Regions from separate parts of the Dickeya sp. CFBP 2040 genome, predicted to be linked through region 1. Evidence: predicted binding sites of a transcription regulator. Region 1 holds the regulator's gene; the other holds the start of a gene.
What was found. The regulator ArgR, encoded in region 1, controls arginine synthesis, uptake and breakdown. The targets are predictions, from matches to a motif close to ANTGAATAAAAATACANT.
Positions count from the first base shown of each region.

Region 2: a site for ArgR is predicted at 1,458-1,475, ahead of argC (N-acetyl-gamma-glutamyl-phosphate reductase). Genes of this name have one in related genera too.

Region 1 covers NZ_JAAVXH010000006.1:75,812-78,959, reverse strand. Annotated here, with positions in the region: gene dnaG (DNA primase) at 1-120, opposite strand, end outside; gene rpsU (30S ribosomal protein S21) at 248-463, opposite strand; gene tsaD (tRNA (adenosine(37)-N6)-threonylcarbamoyltransferase complex transferase subunit TsaD) at 691-1,704, shown strand; gene argR (transcriptional regulator ArgR) at 1,755-2,225, opposite strand; gene mdh (malate dehydrogenase) at 2,718-3,148, shown strand, end outside.
Region 2 covers NZ_JAAVXH010000072.1:22,716-25,863, forward strand. Annotated here, with positions in the region: gene argB (acetylglutamate kinase) at 1-279, opposite strand, end outside; gene argC (N-acetyl-gamma-glutamyl-phosphate reductase) at 304-1,308, opposite strand; gene argE (acetylornithine deacetylase) at 1,523-2,674, shown strand; gene ppc (phosphoenolpyruvate carboxylase) at 3,040-3,148, shown strand, end outside.

The DNA of each region.
Region 1 (3,148 bases):
GCAACACGCGTGATAATTCTTGCCCTGCTTTTTCAATTTGACGCGCGCATCGATCAGGTCAACGATGTCGGTGCGGGCTAGCAGGTCATTAATAAATACGCGGGGAATACGTCCAGCCATAAGCCCCTTATCTATATACGTTTATAAACGACAACAAGCCGCGCATTCCTTTCGGAAATACACGGCCTTCGTATGCAACTGCTAAGTCTGCGGATTAATCACGCGGTGGAGGATAACCCTCCAAAAATTAATACAGACGAGTGCGGCGTGCGTTTTCTCGAGCCAGCTTCTTGGCGTGACGTTTCACAGCAGAAGCTTTAGCGCGTTTACGTTCGGTAGTCGGTTTTTCATAGAATTCACGACGACGAACTTCAGCCAAAACACCCGCTTTTTCGCAGGAACGCTTGAAACGACGCAGAGCAACGTCGAACGGCTCGTTTTCACGTACTTTAATTACCGGCATGTGCCTCTCACCTCAGTAAATTCGGTTTGTTGCTGGCCTTGTGCCAGCCTTTTCAAAATGGTGCGGAATTCTACTGCAACTGGCGCGCGTTTGTAAAGTCCATCAGCGATCATAAAACGCGCGATGTGGGTTAGCTCGTCTGTGGCCGGGCTTATGGTAGACTATGCGCCGCCTGAATCAAGCGGCCTGCCAGGTCGCTGTTAATGTAACCGAGAGTGAAAACAGTAATGCGCGTATTGGGTATTGAAACATCCTGCGATGAAACCGGCGTTGCGATTTATGACACGCAGGCTGGGCTGCTGGCGAACCAGCTTTACAGCCAGGTAAAACTTCATGCTGATTATGGCGGCGTGGTGCCTGAATTGGCTTCCCGCGACCATGTCCGCAAGACCGTACCATTGATTCAGGCAGCGCTAAAAGAGGCCGGGCTACAGCCTGGTGATATCGATGGCGTCGCTTATACAGCAGGCCCTGGTCTGGTGGGGGCGCTGCTGGTTGGTGCAACGGTGGGGCGCTCACTGGCGTTTGCCTGGAATGTGCCAGCCATACCGGTTCACCATATGGAAGGTCATCTGCTGGCACCGATGCTGGAAGATAATCCTCCCGCGTTTCCGTTTGTCGCGCTGCTGGTCTCCGGTGGTCATACCCAGTTGATCAGTGTTACCGGTATTGGCGAATACCGTTTGCTGGGTGAATCCATTGATGATGCGGCTGGTGAGGCGTTCGATAAAACCGCCAAGCTACTGGGGCTGGATTATCCTGGTGGACCGTTGCTGTCGAAAATGGCGCAAAATGGGAATGTGGGCCGCTTTGTCTTTCCCCGACCAATGACTGACCGGCCTGGTCTGGATTTTAGTTTCTCCGGCTTGAAGACCTTTGCTGCTAATACCATCCGTGAGAATGGCAACGATCCGCAGACACAAGCAGATATCGCACGTGCGTTCGAAGATGCTGTCGTTGATACTCTGGCTATTAAGTGTCGGCGTGCGCTTGATGAAACTGGGTTCAGTCGACTGGTGATGGCGGGGGGCGTGAGCGCCAACCGGACATTGCGCCAGCGGCTGGCGGACATCATGGTCAAACGGGGGGGCGATGTGTTCTATGCTCGCCCTGAATTTTGTACTGATAACGGCGCGATGATTGCGTATGCGGGGGCAGTACGGTTTGCTCATGGGGTAACGGGTGAGCTTGGTATTACCGTGCGACCGCGCTGGCCGCTGGCTGAGTTGCCCGCATTATGATGTTTTGGCTATTTCCTTCGCCCCGAACATATGACGGGGCGGAATGGACATTATAGTTCTTGTTCAAACAATACCAGTATGGCTTCATACAACTGCTTGACGCTAAAACCTCTGGCTGGAGTGGTGAAAATGGTATCATCTCCGGCGATAGTGCCGAGAATCCCTTCAGATTTGCCCAGCGAATCCAACAGACGTGCGATTAGCTGCGCCGCACCTGGACTGGTATGAATGACGACCACCGCATCGTTGTAATCTACATCCAGTACCAGATTTTTCAGTGGGCTGGTGGTGGTGGGAACACCTAACTCTGCTGGCAGGCAGTAAACCATTTCCATCTTTGCGTTACGGGTACGTACCGCACCAAACTTGGTCAGCATTCGAGATACCTTGGACTGGTTGATGTTATCGAAACCGTCGTCCTGTAACGCTTGTACAATCTCGCTCTGAGAGCTGAATTTCTCTTCTTTTAACAGCGCTTTGAACGCTTTAACCAGATCTTCTTGTTTAGTGGGATTACGCATTCTGCACCGTGTCCGGGAAATTATAGAAAACATAAGAACATTATGCATTTAAATGAATTTTTATGCAATATGAATGCGTATAAAACCGAATTATTGGACTGAGGCAACAGGTTATAAGTTTGGTGGAGCGATACTTTTCCAGGGTGTCAGAAAATGTGCTCCACATCACATAAAAGTAAAATAAATGTTATCAAAATGATGTTGTTTGGGGGCTGTTTGCAGGTGTAATGTAACATACCCGTTAATCAGTCGTGGGCTTATGTCGGGGCACGCCACAATGGCCTGTTACTTTAATTACCTTTCAGATATCAGGCAGATTGTTAGTTTATTATTAATCACATAGTGCGTTATCGCTGAGCACCAACTGATTGCAGCGGACCTATGTAGTGCCCATCTGAAAGCAGGTCTGGTTCCTGGCTTCTCTCGCGAGCATAAACGTTTTTAACTAAACGCATCCACGGTAATTTTACTTAACATAATAAGGAGTTTAGGATGAAAGTTACAGTTCTCGGAGCCGCAGGTGGCATTGGTCAAGCCCTTGCTCTTCTCCTCAAAACCCAGCTTCCTTCCGGTTCAGAGCTTTCTCTTTATGATATCGCTCCCGTTACGCCAGGGGTGGCTGTTGACCTGAGCCATATTCCTACCGACGTAAAAATCAAAGGGTTCAGTGGTGAAGATGCGACTCCGGCTCTGGAAGGTGCAGATATTGTGTTGATGTCTGCCGGGGTTGCGCGTAAGCCGGGCATGGACCGTTCCGATTTGTTTAACGTTAACGCAGGAATTGTGCGTAACCTGGTTTCTCAGATTGCCCGTACCTGCCCTAAAGCTTGTATCGGCGTCATCACCAACCCGGTCAATACCACGGTTGCGATTGCTGCCGAAGTGCTGAAAAAGGCTGGTGTCTATGATAAAAACAAATTGTT
Region 2 (3,148 bases), on a different contig from region 1:
ACGAATCGCCCAGGCCAGCAGGGTTTTATTGGCGGAACCGGCCAGCGCGCCGGTAATAACGTCGATTTGGTCCGCCGGCGTTACGCGCAGGCCGTTTTTCTTGACCACCGGCAACGACAGCTTCTTCATCAGGTCGTCCACAACACAACCGCCGCCATGCACGACAACCAGCGGACGCTGATGCTGTTGACGATAAGTCACCAGCGCGGTGAACAGGCGCTCCAGCGCCTCTTCGCTATCCAGTAATACGCCACCTAATTTGATAATTAACGGGTTCATCGGTCTTTGCGCCTCAGGGTGTCATCAGAGTAAGGATTGGGTTTCAGGGAAACCGAAGCGAATGTTCATGCACTGTACCGCCTGCGCCGCCGCGCCTTTGAGCAGGTTATCTTCGGTAGCGACCACGATCAGGTGCTCGTCTTGCACCACGAAGCCGATATCGCAGAACGGCAGCCCAACCACCGATTTCAGCGCCGGAACGCCTTTTTCATACAACCGTACCAGCGGTTTGTCGTGATAAGCGTTGTGGTAGGCTTCCGCCACATCCTGCGCAGTGACGCCCGGCTGCAGGCGGCAGGTAATCGTCGCCAGAATACCGCGCGGGAAGTTGCCCAGATGCGGGGTGAAAATCACCGGAATGCCGAGATGGGTGGCGATTTCCGGATGATGACGATGATTGAAGATGCCATACGGTTGCAGGCTGACTTCACAGAAGCTGTTGGTCATGCTGGCTTTACGGCCAGCGCCGCTGACGCCGCTGGTGGCATCGATCACCGGCCACTGGTTCGGGTTCAGCAAACCGCTTTCCACCAACGGTTTTAATGCCAGTTGAGACGCGGTCGGGTAGCAACCCGGCACGGCAATAAGCCGCGCCTGTTTGATGCGATCCGCCTGCCACTCCGCCAGACCGTACACCGCCTGTGCCAGCCAGTCGGCGTGCTGGTGCTCGAAGCCGTAGTAGCGGGTATAAAATTCAGGGTCCTGCACGCGAAATGCGCCGGAAAGGTCGAACACGGTACAACCGGCGTTCAGGAATTGCGGTGCCAGATCGTGGCTCACCTTGTGGTCGGTAGCCAGAAATACCACGTCAACACCTTTCGCCGCCTCGGCCACATCGGTCAGCGGCTGCACCGGTAAGTCAATAATGCCTTTAAGCTGAGGGTGCAGGTCGGAAATGCGTTTTCCCGCATCAACGCTTTGCGCGGACACCGCCAAAGCGGTTATGTTCATCTGCGGGTGACGGTTCAGGTACAAGGCCAGCTCAGCGCCGGTATAGCCACTTGCACCAACGATCAACGTATTCAGCATGAGTTCGGTATACCTTTATTGCCAGATAGGTGGAACAGGGAGCAGGCTCATCAGCGCGGCCACGCCGTTCACCCACAACAGCCAGAAGAAACGATTATGCGACAATCTCGCCTCGCCGCACAGCTTGTGATTTCATTTCGCCTGGCATTATTGTATTTTTATTCACAATAAATGCATGAATATTGATACTATCCTAACCCAGAGGCTGTCAACAGTGAAGATGAATTTACCCCCTTTTATGGAGCTGTACCGGGCATTGATCGCCACCCCGTCCATCAGCGCCACCGAGCGCGCTCTGGATCAAAGCAACGAAACCTTAATCAACCTGTTGGCGGGGTGGTTTAGCGACCTGGGTTTTCATGTCGATGTACAACCGGTTCCCGGCACCTTTAATAAATTCAACCTGCTGGCTCGTCTGGGTGAAGGCAATGGCGGTCTGCTGTTGGCCGGTCACACCGATACGGTGCCGTTTGACGAAGGACGCTGGACGCGCGACCCATTTACCCTTACAGAACACGACAACAAGCTCTACGGGCTAGGCACTGCCGACATGAAAGGCTTTTTCGCCTTTATTCTTGATGCGCTGCGCGATGTGGATGCCAGTAAGCTGACCAAGCCACTGTACATTCTGGCCACCGCAGATGAAGAAACGACGATGGCGGGTGCCAAGTATTTCTCCGAATCGACCGGGATTCGCCCGGATTGCGCGATTATCGGCGAACCAACCTCGCTGCAACCGGTGCGTGCCCACAAAGGCCACATGTCGAACGTCGTTCGCATTCAGGGGCAGTCCGGCCACTCCAGCGACCCGTCACGCGGCGTCAACGCCATTGAACTGATGCACGAAGCCATTTCTGAACTGATGGGGCTGCGTAACACGCTTAAAGCGCGTTACCACAACCCGGCGTTCCACATTCCTTATCCGACCATGAATTTCGGCCACATTCATGGCGGCGATGCCGCTAACCGCATTTGCGCCTGCTGTGATCTGCATATGGATATTCGCCCACTGCCGGGTATGACGCTAAGTGATCTCAATGGCCTGTTGAGTGAAGCACTGGCACCGGTCAGTGAGCGCTGGCCGGGTCGCCTGACCATCAGTGAACTACACCCGCCGATTCCCGGCTATGAATGCCCGGCGGACCATCAACTGGCACAGGTGGTGGAAAAACTGGTGGGTCAGCCGACCGATGTAGTGAATTATTGCACCGAAGCGCCGTTCATTCAGGAACTGTGCCCGACGTTGGTACTCGGCCCCGGCTCTATCAATCAGGCGCATCAACCGGACGAATTTATCGACATGTCGTTTATCAAACCGACTCGTACATTGATTACCCAGTTAGTGCATCATTTCTGCCAGCAGTAATTCGTCTAGTGGCGCTGCCCGGCTCTCATCGCCGGGCGGCCTTGTCACCAGAGAAATCCCCGCTTCTGCACAATCTCTTCAGCACGATGCCAACTGGCCGCCTGTCTCTTTTATCGCCACCTCATTGCCTTATGCGTAAGGCCGCTCTTGCTTTCACCACCGCCATAGGATAAGTGTCACTTATAAACAAGCTTTTGTAATTAAATTTCACAAATTGCCTTTTTGCCGGTTAAGCAGGTACAACTGTAACGATTAAGGAGCGTTCATTGACGAGTAATAGCGAACGTGGCTAGATAACAGACAGTAACCATACATTCTTTGTGTGTAATAAATTTACAAAAATCACGAGGTGGATCAGCGTAACTATGAATGAACAATATTCCGCTATGCGGAGCAATGTCAGTATGCTGGGTAAGCTACTCGGCGACACTATCAAGGATGCACTGGGTGCCAACATCCTTGAGCGTGTTGAAA